DNA from 2 places in the Lichenicola cladoniae genome. Region 1 is predicted to be linked to the other one. Evidence: riboswitches for the same ligand, from Rfam matches in the RefSeq annotation. Region 1 holds a riboswitch; the other holds the start of a gene.
The links. A riboswitch is a leader RNA that binds a small molecule or an ion and turns the genes downstream of it on or off. The one in region 1 is predicted to bind S-adenosylmethionine.

Region 1 (7,674 bases):
CGACCGGCAGCTACACGCTGACCAAGGTGACGTTCAAGGGCAACGTCCAGGTGCCGACCGCCGAATTGCTGGCGGCACTGCCGGTGCAGGTCGGGCAGACGATCGACCAGGCCGGGGCGAAGGAGAACGTGGCCGCGATCGGGCAGGTGTACCAGAAGCATAATGTCGGTACCAACATCACCCAGAGCATGACCATCATTCATCATACCAAGGCGATCATCGCCTACACCTTCGTCGAGCAGGCGCCGCTGGCCCCGACCGTCGTCCATGTCGGCATCACCGTCGATCATGTCAGCGTCACCGGGAACGCCAGGATCAAGACACCCGCCATCCTGGCCGCGGCAAACATCAAGCCGGGCCAGACCGTCACCAACGAGACGATCAAGGCGGCCCAGGACGCGATCTCGGCGCTCTACAAGAAGTCCAACATCGGCTCGGTGGTCAGCACCGACTGGACCAATACGACGCCGCAACATGTCGACATGGTGTTCAAGGTGACCGAAAAAGCCGACGAGTAATTGGGCAACGTTCGGCCTTCGTCCCTGCGCGAGGTGCACTTCTCGTGCGGGGACCATGGCCTCAGTCGAACGGCGTCGCCGCGGACGGGCGGCCGAGCATGGAGAGAAGCTCCTTGCGGGTGTCCGAGTTGTCGCGGAACACCCCCAGCATCCGGCTGGTCACCATCGACACGCCGGGCCGGTGCACGCCGCGCGTGGTCATGCACTGGTGGCCGGCTTCGAGGATGACCGCGACCCCGTGCGGCTGCAGCACGTCGTTGATGGTGTTGGCGATCTGCGCGGTCAGGCGCTCCTGGATCTGCAGGCGCCTGGCATAGACGTCGACCACGCGGGCCAGCTTGCTGATGCCGACGACACGCCGGCGCGGCAGGTAGGCGACATGCGCCCGGCCGATGATCGGCACCATGTGGTGCTCGCAATGGCTTTCGAAGCGGATGTCGCGCAGCAGCACGATCTCATCGTAATCGTCGACCTCGGCGAAGGTGCGCTTGAGCATTTCCGCCGGGTCTTCGGCATACCCCCGGTAGAACTCGTCGTATGACCTTGCCACGCGTCGTGGCGTGTCGTGGAGGCCCTCGCGCGCGGGGTCCTCGCCGGCCCAGCGCAGCAGAACGCGCACGGCATCCTCGGCTTCCGCCTGGCTGGGCCGCCCGGCCGGCGCGTCATCGCTGTTACCTGTCATCGGACTTGAAACATCAGGCTGGGTTCTCGTCGGGAACGATCCGGAACGCATTTCCAGCCCGCTCGACCCGGTTGAAACCGGTGATGTGGCTGCCTGCGACAACCCAGCCTGCGTCTGCAGCCTGTTCCAGCAGGGAGAGACGCGTTCGGGCCGCGGTGGCGGGATCGAGGTCGAACGCCAGCCCGGTCGCCGGATCGCCCGGCTGGATCTCGGCCAGATGCAGCGTGTCGGCCCAGGTCATCAGGCTGCGGACGGGATCGTGCAGCAGGTAGCCGGTGTGCCCGGGGGTATGGCCCGGCAGGGACCAGGCCTCGATTCCGTCCAGCACCGGTCCCGCGCCGATCGCCCGGATCCGGTTGCCGTAGAGCTGCCGCAGCTGCGATGCGATGGCGAACGGGCTGCGCCCGGCTTCCGGAGTGGCCTCCAGAGCAGACGCGTCGGTGAAGTAGGCGAGGTCGACGTCCGGAACCCAGATCTCGGCATTCGGGAAAAACGCCGCATCGCCATCGAACAGCCCAAGCGCGTGGTCGGCGTGAAGATGGGTGAGCAGAACCCTATCGACCAGGGCCGGCTCGATTCCGAGCTCGCTCATCGCCAGGCGCGACTGGCCGAACGTCGGTCCCCAGATGGTGCCGGCACCGGTGTCGATGAGGGTGATGCCGTCGGCGCTGCGGAGCAGGAAGCAGTTCACGTCGATCTGGATTTCGGGCTTGCCCAGGCGTTCGATTGCCTGTCGCCGGCTGGCCTCGCCATCGACATGCGTCAGCACGTCGGCCGGCGCGCTGAATACGCCATCGCGGAGCAGGTGGGTTTCGAAATGTCCGAAACGACGCGTCATAGGGATCCCGGCTCTAATGCACGATGCCGGGCTGATGCGGGCTGTCCAGGCTGAAGACCGGGATGACCACGTCGAACCGCTCGCCGGAGGCGGTGGACACCATGTGGTAGGCGCCGGACATGAAGCCGGACGGCGTCTCGAGCGGCGTACCGGAGGTGTATTCGAAGGCCTCGCCGGGATCGAGCTGCGGCTGCTCGCCGACCACGCCCTCGCCCTGCACGTGCTGGATGCGGCCGCTGGCGTCGGTGATCTGCCAGGTCCGGCGCAGCAGCCTGACATTCTCCCGCCCCTGGTTCTCGATACGGATCCGGTAGGCCCACAGATACTGGCGGTCGTCCGGCTGCGACTGGTCTTCGAGGTAGAACGACCGCACGCTCACCTTGATGTCGCGTGTGGTGCTGGTGTAGTCGCCGCCGCCATCGTCACCGGTCGCCGGCCCGAGATCGGTATCCATCGCCAGATGTACCGGCATGCGTTCCTTGTCCTTCATGACGGTTGCCCCTTCCTGCTTTGCCTGCCCCGGCTTTGCGTGCCCCGGCTTCGCCTGCAACGAACGGCCACGCTCATTCCGCTGCCTGGCTCACTACTCCGTGCTGTGGCAGCAACGCGAGTCCGAGCAAGAGGTCGTCGATAATATCGCGCACGTCTTCGAGCCCGACCGAAAGCCGGATCACCCCGTCGGTGATGCCGAGCCGGGCGCGCTCCTCGGCACCGATCCGCATATGCGTGGTGGTGGCGGGGTGGGTGACCATCGAGCGGCTGTCCCCCAGATTGTTCGACACCGCGATCAGCCGGAGGGCGTTCATCAGCCGGAATGCCTCCGCCTTGCCGCCCTCGACCTCGAAGGTGATCAGGGTGCCGCCGGCGGTCATCTGGCGCATCGCCAGTTCGGCCTGCGGATGGTCGGCCCGGCTCGGATACCAGACCCGGGCAATGCCGGGGGCGTCAGCCAGGAAGTCGGCGACGGCCTCGGCGTTGCGGGTCATCGCGTCCACGCGCAGGCCCAGCGTCTCCAGGCCCTTGAGCAGCACCCAGGCATTGAACGGCGACATCGCCGGGCCGGTATTGCGGATGAATGGCTGCAGCGTCTCGTCGATCCAGGCCTGGCGGCCCAGCACCGCGCCGCCGAGCACCCGGCCCTGGCCGTCGATATGCTTGGTGCAGGAATACACCACGACGTCGGCGCCATATTCGAGCGGCTTCTGCAGCAGCGGGGTCGCGAACACGTTGTCCACCACGACGATGGCGCCGGCCTGGTGCGCCAAGTCGCACACCGCCTTGAGGTCGACGATGTCGAGCATCGGGTTGGACGGGGTTTCCAGCAGCACGCAGGTGGTCGGCACCGACAGCGCCTGCGCCCAGGCCTCCAGGTCTCCGCCATCGACGAACACGCTCTCGATGCCGTAGCGCGGCAGCAGGTTGGCGACGATCCAGTGGCAGGAGCCGAACAGCGCGCGGGCCGCGACGATCCGGTCGCCGGCCTTCAGGTGGCTGAGCAGTGCCGAACTGACCGCGGCCATGCCGGTGGCGGTGGCGCGGCAGGCCTCGGCACCCTCCAGCATCGCCAGGCGGCGCTCGAGCATGGTGACGGTCGGGTTGCCGAAGCGGCTGTACTGGTAGTGGGTGACCTGGCCCAGGAAGGTCGCCTCGGCCTGCTCGGCATCGTCGTAGACGAAACCTGAGGTCAGGAACATCGCCTCGCTGGTCTCGCCATACGGCGTGCGCTCGGTTCCTGCATGGACCAGCAGCGTGTTGGGGCGATAGGTGGCGGACTCGTTGTTCATCTCGGCTTCCCCGACCGGACGAAGACGATGGCAGCGTGCCGCGTCTTCCGGAATGGTGGCGAATGTCCGGGCCTGGATGCCATGACGGGCCGCATCACGCGGCGACCGTCCTGGCCTCTTTAGCGCGCTTGTTTAACCTCGCCGCAAGCCGGCCGGACAATTTGCGAGGAACCAGGCGGCGTGCGGGCCACGATGATCGATTAAGTTCTAGGAGCGCCGGAGCGCGGTCGTCAACTGCGGCGACCAGGATCGCGCCCGGACACCGTTGCGGACCGAAGGAGCCCGACTTATAAACCGTCGATCGTACGGGCCTGGCAGTCAAACAGGCGGGTGTAGTTCAATGGTAGAACGGCAGCTTCCCAAGCTGCATACGAGGGTTCGATTCCCTCCATCCGCTCCAGACCGGCCGCTCCAGACCCGTCGCTTCAGACTGGCCCGCTCTCATCCGCCTCGTTCAGTGGGCGGCGCTCTCCCTGACCTTTGCCTGGTGACGCTCGACCGACCTGCGCAGATTGCCTATCGGGGCGGCGGGCAGGGTGTCCCGGTAGGTGGTGCCGTTCCAGACCCAGCGATCCTTGTCGCCCACCATCACGTCATGCATGCCGCTCGTGGTGGTCGAGAGCACCTTGATCGGGCCGCTGACGGAATCCAGCACCTTGGTCCACTCGGCACCGTGCCTGAGAAAGATCGAGGTCGAGCATCCGGCCGACCCGCACAGGCTCGCCGACTGCACCTGCACGAACAGGGCGGCGTCGCCGTGCCTGACCGATAGCGGGGCAGACCCGATCAGCACCACCGGCTGCTCGTGCCGCCTGACCGCGCCGGCGATGTCATCCGCGTTGAGCAGGCGCGCCGCCTGATCAAGCGCGGTGCCGGTCTGCTGGGTCAGGATCACCAGGCCGCCGCCGGCGCCGGTCCGGGCATGACGGTGATGGACCGCCCAGGCCGGCGCGGCGAACACAAGCGGGAACAGCAACGGCAGCAGGAGCGGCATGCGGCGGGTCATGTGGCGTATCCGTGGAGCGTCGCCGGAGTGCGATCGTTGCCACTATAAGCGGATCCGGCCGGGCTCGACGAGAGTATGCCGGCGCGTCGCATGGCATTGGCATGGAAGCGGTTTCTGGTCTCCAGACGGTCAGGCTGTCCAACGCCCCGATCATCGAGGCAGATGCCGAGACCGTCATCCGCCGGGGGTTGGTGCTGACCGTTCTGGGCACGCCTTGGGCAGGTCGTCGGACCGGCCGGCACCTGTCCTGGCGACGTGGGTATGCGCAAGCATCTACCGGATCTCTTGGAGGTACCGGGCTTCCGTGGGCGGCTGATCTCGCGACGCTGACCTGAGCTCTGGTATCGGGTGCTGGTCGCGCGGCATACCCTGACCCCGACGGGTCCATCCTATCCTATGGTGAGAAGGCAGCCTCGATGAGCGACCACGACACGATGCCGACCGAACCACAGCCGGGCCGCTACAGGCACTACAAGGGCGGCCTCTACACGGTGATCTGCCTCGGCCGGCACAGCGAGACCGAGGAGTGGCTGGTCACCTACCGAGCCGAGGCGAACGGAACCTTTTGGGTCAGGCCGCTGGCGATGTGGATCGAGGCGGTTCTGCATGAAGGCATCGCGGTGCCGAGATTCGCGTTCATTGGTTCCTACCCAATAAAGTCTTGCGGTTGATACCCATAGCCCGGGCACTCTCGACATCGAGCCGCTCGACCGATGTTGGCCGAAAGCAGAAAGGCAGGTTTGGAGCTGCCGTTGGAACCAGAGCAGGCGCAAGGGATGCCACCCATAGGCAAAGCAGACGGCTATATGTTCTTACCTGAACCACCCAGCCCAATCGAGGAATGGGCGGTCCCGACAAGCAGCGGCGGTAGTTCCAAAAGAAAGATGTCTTCGTAAAATTCTTCCTATTCCTCGTTTGGGAGTAAATTACTGTTCAGGTTGTACGGGACTCTGCATCGGTTCCAGCCAGCAGCCGACCTCGCAAAGCGTCGATGAATGCGCGCACCCGGGCCGGCATCTGCCTGCGAGTTGGGAAAACGGCCCATATCCCTACCTCAAGCGGCTTGACGTCATTAAGGACGATACGCCGCAATTCTCCGCTCGCGATCTGTTTGTTCACATCCCAGTAGGTCAACATGGCGATTCCGACACCCGCGATGCAGGCGGACCGAACTGCGTCCACTGTGCTGGCCGACAAGGGACCACCAATCCGCACCCGGTCCAGTTCGCCGTCCCGCGTAAATGGCCAAGTGTCCATCGCGTGCAGTTTGATGCACCGATGGGCCGCTAGGTCCTCTGTCGTGGTGGGTTCGCCGAAGCGTGCGACGTAACCCGGCGAAGCGCATAGCGTGAATGGGTTGTCGGCCACTCTCGTCGCGATCATGTCCGAAGGCTTCATCACCGCCACGCGGACGGCCACATCCAGTCCTGCCGTCGCAATGTCGATGACACCGTCGCTCAACGTCAGATCAACCCGAAGCGCGGGATTGTCTGCAATCAGCTCAGCGACGACAGGGACAACAATAGAGTGGCCGATCACGTTCGGCGAGGTCACCTTCAGCACGCCTGAGAGGCCGGAGCCGCCGGACGAGATCGAGTCGAGCGCTGCATCGCGAGCTTCGATGAGGGTGACGGCGTGAGGCAAAAAGGCTTCCCCCTCGGGCGTCAACGATAAGGATCGTGTCGTGCGGTGGAACAGGCGGGCCCCCAACTCCGCCTCGAGGCCTGCCAACCGGCGGCTGACCAACATCGGCGTCGTGCCCATCTGACGTGCCGCAGCCGACAGGCTGCCGACGGATGCGATAGTGCGAAACAAAGCTACATCCGAGAGATCCATATTATAACGCTAAATGATATATTGCTTATCGTCAAAGTCACCTAACACGTCCCGCCTGTGAAGACTAAATCGACGTTCACCGAGCCGGCCCGCCTGTTTTATGCGGATCGGCATGGTCAATGGCTTCTGGGGGTCTGGATGACGGACATTGATACGAGCGCGATTTTCGCCCCAACCGTTATAAATTTGCATGCCGTGAAGAACCGCCTGTCTGTCGCGCCAATGACGCGCATATCGGCAACCCAGGATGGCCGGGCGACCGAAAGGATGACCCGCTACTACGAGCGTTTTGCGCGGGGTGGCTTCGGGACGGTGATCACCGAGGGTATTTACACCGATCAGGCATTCTCGCAGGGCTACATCCATCAGCCTGGCATGACTGACCTGGCGCAGGCTGAATCGTGGAAGCCGGTCGTCAGCAGCCTCAAGGCGCACGGTACGCTGGCCATCGCCCAGCTGATGCACGCCGGCGCCATCAGCCAGGGCAATCGGTTTCGCGACAACACTATGGGTCCGTCACCCGTCCGGCCGAAGGGCGAACAGATGACGTTCTACCACGGCAAAGACCGCTACGCTCTGCCGGCCGCGATGACGGAGGCGCAGATCGGCGATGCAATCAACGGTTTCGCCGAGTCGGCGGGGCGCGCAATCGAGGTTGCCGGCTTTGATGCGATCGAAATCCATGGCGCCAATGGATATCTCCTCGACCAGTTTTTGACGGAGTATGCCAACAACAGAACAGATCGGTGGGGCGGTGCCACGGAGAGCCGTGTGCGATTGATCCTTGAAACGTTCAAGGCGGTGCGTGCGAGGGTCGGTGCTCAGGTGCCGGTCGGCATCCGCCTCTCTCAAGGCAAGGTGAACGACTACCAGCACAAGTGGGCGGGCGCGGAGCGAGATGCCGAGATCATCTTCGGCAGCCTGGCCGATGCCGGCGCCGATTTCATCCATTTAATCGAGTTCGAGGCGTGGCAGCCCGCTTTCGCCGAGAACGGTCCCTCCTTGATGCG
Region 2 (7,674 bases), 1.2 Mb from region 1:
GGAGCAGGGATAACCGCCGCCAGCTCGACCGGTTGGCGGCGCCGTTCAGCCGTCTCGCAAGCCCACGATCCGGCTGGTGACTTTGTTCTCGCGGCATGGATGCGCGCGGCGCAGGTCTTGGCCGCCCGGACGATCGGGTGCTTCCACCGAGAGATGCAGCATGACCCGCTTCAAGACGATAGTTTCCGGCCACATGGGCGCCTTGACGATTTGCGTCTGCGTGCTGTCGATGCTGCGGCCGGCCGACGCAACGGTGCCCGGCGCGGCGCCGGCGGTGAACGTGCCGATGAGTCCGGACCGCTGGCAGCCGGACGGCAACACCGAGTTCCTTGCCGGCGGGATCCTGCGGATCAACGATGGCAAGGCGACGCTGGGCGGCCTCTCGTTCAGTGACGGCACCATCGCGTTCGACCTCAAGCCGATCGGCGAGGAAATCCCGGGCGTCGGCTTCCGCCAGGGCGGGAATGGTGCTGCTGAGATCTTCTATCTTCGCCCGCAACCGCATTGCGAGGCCGCCTACGATTGCGTGCAGTATGCCCCACAGGCGCACGGCAACCTGATGTGGGACATCTATCCGGAGTACCAGGGCCCGGCGCCGGTCACGGAGACTGGCTGGAACCATGTGAAGCTGCTGGTGTCGGGACACAGATTGCGGGCATTCGTCAACGGCGCGGCAGTGCTGGCGGTGGATCATCTGGCAGGCGACCTGCAACAGGGCGGTCTATTATTGCAGGGACCCGCCTCGTTCGCCAACCTGGTGGTCACCCCTGGCGTGGATCAGGCGGCATTCGCCAGCCCCGCGCCGGACGCGACGGATACGGCGCCGGGACTGGTCCGTGCCTGGCAGGTCTCGGCCGCATCCGTGCTGCCGGACGGTCATATACCGACGCTGGACGAGATGCCCGGTATGGTGGCGCCCTGGAGCGACATCGATGCGGAACGGTTCGGGCTGGTCAATCTGAGCCGCCGCTTCGGTGGCGTGGCGGAGCGCGGCGCTGCGGCGGTGGCCTGGCTCAGGACCACGATCGTCTCCGACCACGACCGGACGGTGCCCGTCTCGCTCGGCTGGACGCGGGAAGTCTGGGTCTTCGCGAACGGCAGCCCGGTATTTGCCGACAAGAACCTGTATTATCCGTCAGCCTCGCGGAAGCGTCCGGACGGGACATTGTCGCTGCTGAACGGATCGTTCGAGCTGCCGCTGCACAAGGGAAAGAATGTGATAGCTGTCGCGCTGAGCAACCGGTTCCCGGGTAGCGTGGGCCACTGGGGATGGGGACTGGAGATGCGGCTCGACAATCCCGCCGGCATCACTTTCCCCGCACAATCGAAGCACGTACCCTGACCAGGGGGTCGTCCGGCATCGGGACGGGATGGACACGGTGGCGCCGTGCCGCCCTGGTCGCGTCGTTCTGGACCGCGATCGGCGTGGTGTTCGCGCTTCCCGGCCTGACCGGAGGGCCGGACTGGGCGCCGACCGTGCTGGTCTCTCTCGCCGACTGGTGGTCCTGGGGCGTCATCGCCGCAATCGTCATCGCCCTGGACGGTCGCACCGTATCGGCGACGGACTGGCGGCGTCCCCTGTTGCCGCTGGCACTCGGGCTCGGGTTGACGGCCTTCTATCTCTACCTCTCGGCGGCACTCGGAAGCGTGCTGGGTGTCCGGGCCTGGTCGGCGCTCGCCGATGCACGGCCCCTTACCGAGGCGCTGCACGGGCGTATCCTGTGGAGCCTGCTTGTCTACGTGCTGATCGTGGGGGTTCGTCAGGCGACCACCTCCAGCCAGCGATATCGCGCCGCCGAACTCCAGGTGGAGAGGCTCGAGCGGAGCTTCTCCGAGGCGCGCCTGGTCGCGCTGCGGATGCAGCTCGACCCGCATTTCCTGTTCAACGCCCTCAACACCATCTCGTCGGAAGTCACGCATGATCCGCGGCTGGCGCGACGCATGATCGAGCATCTGGGCGAGCTTCTCCGGCGGTCGCTGGGGGACCAGGGCGTGCAGGAAATATCCCTGGCCGAGGAGCTCGTGTTCCTCGACCACTACCTGGCGATCCAGCGCCTGCGCTTCGGCGACAGGCTCACCGTCGAGATCAGCGTCGATCCCGACACCCTTGCCGTCCTGGTGCCGAGCCTGCTGATGCAGCCGCTGGTGGAGAACGCGATCCGGCACGGGATCTCCGGCCGTGCGCGTGGTGGCCTGGTGCGGATCGACGCGTGCCGGAGCGGCGGACGGCTCACGATCGGCGTCGTCGATGACGGGATCGGACTGCCGCCGGATTGGACCGGTGCGTCCGGTAGCGGCGTCGGACTGTCGATCACCCGCGAGCGGGTTCTGGGCCTGCATCCGGTCGGAGAGGCAGAGTTCGCGATCGGTCCGGGAAAGGCAGGAGGCACCGAGGTGACGATGTCGTTTCCCGTTCGTCTGGCACCCGGAGCCCGACATCATGCTGCAGCCTGAGCCGATGCGGGTCCTGGTGGTCGATGACGAGCCGCCGGCGCGTCGCAGGATCATCGATCTCCTGAACCAGGATGCGTCGGTCGGTCAGGTGACCGAGGCGGGGGACGGGGAAGCGGCCGTGCGGCTCATCCTCGAGAGCCGGCCGAACCTGGTGTTCCTCGACGTGCAGATGCCGCTCCTCGACGGGCTCGGCGTGATCCGGCAGGTCGGCGCCGCGCAGATGCCGCCGACGGTGTTCGTGACCGCCTACGACAAACATGCAGTCCGGGCGTTCGAGGACAACGCGCTGGATTACCTGCTCAAGCCGTTCAGCGACGAGCGTCTCGAGGCGGCGATGACACGGGTGCGCTCGCGCCGCGACGAGGGCAGGCTCGGGACGCTGGCGCAGGACATGATCGGCATGCTCTCCGAGGCCCGGAACGTTGCTCTGCCACGCGATCGGTTCCTGGACCGGCTGGTGCTGAAGGCGGACGAGACCGCACGCTTCGTCCGGGTGGAGGATGTCGACCTGATCGAGGCCGCCGGGGTCTATGTCAATTTGCATATCGGCGGCTCGATCGTGCTTCACCGGGCATCGCTGACCGACCTGGCGGAGCGGCTGGATCCGGCCCGGTTCGCCCGCATCCACCGCTCCACGATCGTCAATCTCGACAGCATCCTGCGGCTGGAGCCGATCTCGCACGGTGAGTTCGACGTGGTCCTGAAACGCGGCCAGCGCTGCCGGATCAGCCGGACCTATCGGACCGCCCTGGAAACGCGACTTGGCCAGTCGTTGTAATCACGTTCCGGAACTGCGCACTGGCTTGCGCCCATACCTGCCGGGGGTAAGAAAAACAACGCCGACATCCCGCACTTCGTGTGCGCTCCCGTCAAGCCTCCTGTCCAGGTCGTGAAGGTGTCGTTTCGGAACATGCTTGAGCGACGAAACGTTTGAGATCATGCTCGTCAGATAGGCCGTCTTCCGGGAACCCAGTATCGCAGCGGGACGAGACCATGACGAACGCCAGGTTGCCCAGGTCGATCGAGACGTCGGGCCGGGTCGATCCGAAACCCCAGGATGGCGGGACGATCGTCTCGCATAAACCCGGCGACATGATCGACCTTGGCGGAGCAAACGACACGACCGTCCTGGCCTATGGGTACCGGGACCAGGTCGATCTTGTCGGCTCCGCGGATTTCGAGGGGTCGGGCAACATCGTTCACCTCCTGGGCAATGCATCGGTCGTCAGCACGGGCGGTGGCGGGAGCAACACCATCTTCCTGCAAGGGCGGAACGACACGGTGTCCGGACAGCAGTTTCCCGGCAGCAGCGACACGATCGATGCCACCGGCAAAGGCGCGGTCATCACCGTGGGCGGCGACAATACCGTGCTGCTGCAAGGGACCGATGCCCTGGTCAGTATCCTGGGAACCCGTCCAGGCGACAGCGATTCGCCTCTGAACAACAGCGAGGTCATCGCCAGCGGCGCCGGCAAGGCGACGGTGATGGGAGGCGGGGCGTCCTTTTCCTTCAGCGGAGACCGCGGAACCTACGTCGTCAACGGCGGCGACGCGGAACGCACCACGATCTCCGGCGGTGCGGGCGGCGGTTTATTCACCGGTGGCACATACATGTCCCCGTATCCCGAAGGCCCGGGCGACGGCAGCTACTTCTATGTCGGCAACAACACCATCACTGCCGGGGCCCAGCGCAGTACCCTGGTGGGCGGCGCGCACGGGAGTTCGACCCTCATCGCCACCGGCACCGCGCATGATGTCCTCATCGCCGGCCAGTACGGCCAAGACATCCTGACAAGCGGCAATTCGACTGTCGGCAACCTCTACGAGGGCTACCGGGGCGCTTTCGTACCGACCGACGACACCAACGTCCCGAGCCTCGTGATCAACGCCGGGAGCGGGAACGACACGCTGATCGGCGGCAACGCGGCGGAGACCCTGACCGGTGGCGCCGGCCACGACCTGTTCCGCTTCATCAGCCAACCGACCTTCACCGCTCTTCCGCCAGATGGCGGCGGCACGCTCATCACCGACTTCACGCCGGGCATCGACAAGATCGACCTGCAGGGCTTCAGCGGAACGGCGCAGCAGGTGGTCGCGAACGAGAGTATCCGCGGCGGCTCGACGACCCTCTTCCTGTCGGACAATGCGGTGGTGACCCTGTCGCACGTCACGAACCTGTCGGTGAAGGACTTCACGTTCTCCGGGAGCTAGATCGCTATCCGGTCGGACCAACCATCTAGCCGAGGCCCAAGGAGGCGCGTACCGCCTCACGCCGCAGTTCCTCGCGCTGGTCGCCCGCACAGGCGCGGTGCAGCAATACCAGCACGCGTCCGCCATGATCCGGCATGACGCGATACAGGTGTGTCCAGGCCTCAATCCCCGACTGCGCGTCGCGGGCGGCACCGTGCAGCACGAGGTGCCAACCGCAAAGGCGGGCCCGGCCGATATGATCGATAACGGCACCGAGACAGACATGCTCGGTCTCGTCGCCCAGCGCCACGGCGATGGGCGCACGGAGCAGGCCATTCAACGCGTCGTCCGTGGCCGAAGCAATCGAGGCCGGCCCGGTGCGCTCGAGAGGGATAGGCACGTTCCGCTTCAACTGGCCGCTCCGAATGATGGAGACGGGCAGACCCTGGTCGCAGATGATGGCGGCGTGGTCCCGTTGGTTGCCGGAAACGGCCGCATCTCCCTGAACGGGACGCCACCTTGCCCGGGGAGGCAGGTTGGCGTTGGGGGTCAACCCAACTCCTGATGCAGACCGCAGGCTAACGGCACAGGCCCTACCCTGCAAGCGCCCGACGCTTGACCGCTGTACGAACACAGGCTCCCTTCGTGCATTGCATCAGCGCACTCCGCCTGCCCCACCTTAGGAACCTGTCACGATGGCCCATACGATCCGGACCCGCGTCGCCCTGCTGATGGGGTTGCTGTCGGCCACGGCACTCTCGACGGGAGCAGCCCAGGCGGCGGCCCCGACCCTGATGCGCTTCCCCAACTCGCACGGCGACCGCATCGTGTTCGTGGCGCACGGCAACCTCTGGACGGTGGCCAAGGCCGGCGGCACCGCGCAGCGCCTGACTGCCGATCCGGGCCAGGACCTGATGCCGCGCTACTCGCCGGACGGAAAATGGATCGCGTTCACCGCCAGCTACCAGGGCAACCAGGACGTCTATGTCATTCCGGCCACCGGGGGCGAGGCCAGGCGCCTGACCTTCCACTCGGACGTGGTCGCCAAGGCGCCGACCCGCTGGGGCCCCGACAACATGGTGGTCACCTGGACGCCGGATTCGAAGAACATCGTGTTCATGTCGCGCCGGATGGACTGGAATCCGTCGGTGCACCGGCTGTTCCAGGTGCCGGTCGCCGGTGGCCTGCCAACGCTGCTGCCGCTCGATCGCGGCGGCCTGATGACCTATGGGCCGGATGGGCACAGCATCGCCTACACCCGCATCTTCCGCGATTTCCGCACCTGGAAGCGCTATGACGGCGGCCGCGCGCCGGATGTATACACCTACGATTTCACCTCGAAAAAGCTCGACCGGATCACCGACTGGAAGGGCAACGACACGTCGCCGATGTGGAGCGGACGGCGGATCTATTTCCTGTCCGACCGGGATTCCAAGCGCCGCGCCAACATCTGGGTCTATGACCTGGACAGCAAGCAGACCCGCCAGATCACCCATTTCACCGACTACGACATCGAGTTCCCGTCGCTCGGCGTGGCCGATGCGAAGCCGGGCTCGGCCGCGACGATCACCTTCCAGCAGGCCGGCAAGCTCTGGTCGATCGACCTTCCGTCGGAGCAGATGCACCAGGTCGGCGTCGATGTACCCGACGACGGCACCCGCACCCAGCCGCGCTGGGTCAAGGTGGCCGACGCGATCCGGGCGACCGATACGTCGCAGACCGTCGATTACGACCTGTCGCCGAACGGTGCCCGCGCCGCCTTCTCGGCCCGCGGCGACCTGTTCACCGTGCCAGCCGAACATGGCGCTATCCGCGACCTGACCCAGACCAGCAATGCCGACGAGGATCATCCGGCCTGGTCGCCGGACGGCCGCACCATCGCCTACACCACCGACGTCACGGGCAGCCAGCAGATCGCGATACGCGCGGCGGTTCCGGGTGCGACGGACGGACCGACCGGCCAGGGCACCGGTGCCGAGCGCATCATCAGCCAGTTCAAGACCGGGTTCTTCTACACGCCGGTCTGGTCGCCGGACGGGCGGACGCTGGCGGTGCCGGACGGCAACCATAATCTCTGGCTGGTCACCACCGACGGCTCGGAACCACGGCTGGTGGCACAGGACAAATACACCGAGATCCATGATGCGGCCTTCTCGCCGGACGGCAAGTGGCTCGCCTACAGCACCCAGCGTGCAAGCCAGATGAAGGCGATCCATCTCCATGAGGTGGCCGCGGGGCAGGACGTGATCGTCAGCTCGCCGATGAACAGCGATTTCGATCCGGCATTCTCGGCCGATGGCAAGCTGCTGCTGTTCGTCTCGAACCGGCACGAGCTGCCGACGGTCTCGGACAGCGAGACCAACGTCGCGATGCTGAAGTCCGACGGCATCTATGCGGCGACGCTGTCCGCCGACCTGGCCTCGCCATTCGCCCTACGATCCGACGAAGGTGCCGTGGATGCCGCCCCGGCCCAGGCGGCAAACCCGCCGGCGCATTCGATCCTGCACGGCCATACGTCGGCGGCACCCGCCGCACCGGTTCCGGACAGCAGCAAGGCGAGAGCGGACGGCAAGGGCTGGACACCCGGCGTGTCGGCGCCGATCCATGTCGAGCTCGACGGGCTGATGCAGCGCGCCGTGCCGGTGCCGATCGAACCCGCCGAGATCACCGCGATGGAGACGCGCGGCACCCGGATTTTCTACCAGACCCAGCCGCCGTCGTTGATCGAGGGCAACCTGCCCGGCGAGAAATCCGCCCTGCACGTCTATGACATGACGACCCGCAAGAACGAGACCGTGGTCGAAGGGCTCGACACCTACGCGCTGTCGGCCGACGGCGCCAAGCTGCTCTACAAGCAGGACAAGGACTGGCACGTCATCGACGCCAAACCGGGTCATACCGACGACAAGACCCTGTCGCTCGACGGCATGCGCGCCCGGATCGAGCCGCGCCAGGAATGGGCCGAGATGTTCGAGAATGCCTGGCGGCTCGAGCGCGACCTCTTCTACAGCGCCGCGATGAACGGCGACG

Region 2: it holds a riboswitch for S-adenosylmethionine, as region 1 does, so the genes downstream of both, HN018_RS03060 (hypothetical protein) here and metZ (O-succinylhomoserine sulfhydrylase) in region 1, are expected to answer to the same signal.

What each region holds. Positions count from the first base shown of each region.
Region 1 covers NZ_CP053708.1:4,319,142-4,326,815, reverse strand. Annotated here, with positions in the region: gene HN018_RS19655 (POTRA domain-containing protein) at 1-518, shown strand, start outside; gene folE (GTP cyclohydrolase I FolE) at 580-1,200, opposite strand; gene aidB (AidB family quorum-quenching N-acyl homoserine lactonase) at 1,214-2,038, opposite strand; gene apaG (Co2+/Mg2+ efflux protein ApaG) at 2,052-2,492, opposite strand; gene metZ (O-succinylhomoserine sulfhydrylase) at 2,602-3,822, opposite strand; SAM riboswitch at 3,921-4,000, opposite strand; tRNA gene HN018_RS19630 (tRNA-Gly) at 4,149-4,222, shown strand; gene HN018_RS19625 (hypothetical protein) at 4,277-4,828, opposite strand; gene HN018_RS19620 (DUF1653 domain-containing protein) at 5,245-5,499, shown strand; gene HN018_RS19615 (LysR family transcriptional regulator) at 5,762-6,664, opposite strand; gene HN018_RS19610 (NADH:flavin oxidoreductase) at 6,722-7,674, shown strand, end outside.
Region 2 covers NZ_CP053708.1:700,081-707,754, reverse strand. Annotated here, with positions in the region: gene HN018_RS03085 (lipopolysaccharide biosynthesis protein) at 1-13, shown strand, start outside; gene HN018_RS03080 (hypothetical protein) at 161-1,342, shown strand; gene HN018_RS03075 (sensor histidine kinase) at 1,270-2,454, shown strand; gene HN018_RS03070 (LytR/AlgR family response regulator transcription factor) at 2,441-3,232, shown strand; gene HN018_RS03065 (M10 family metallopeptidase C-terminal domain-containing protein) at 3,448-4,665, shown strand; gene HN018_RS03060 (hypothetical protein) at 4,691-5,044, opposite strand; SAM-I-IV-variant riboswitch at 5,110-5,217, opposite strand; gene HN018_RS03055 (S41 family peptidase) at 5,340-7,674, shown strand, end outside.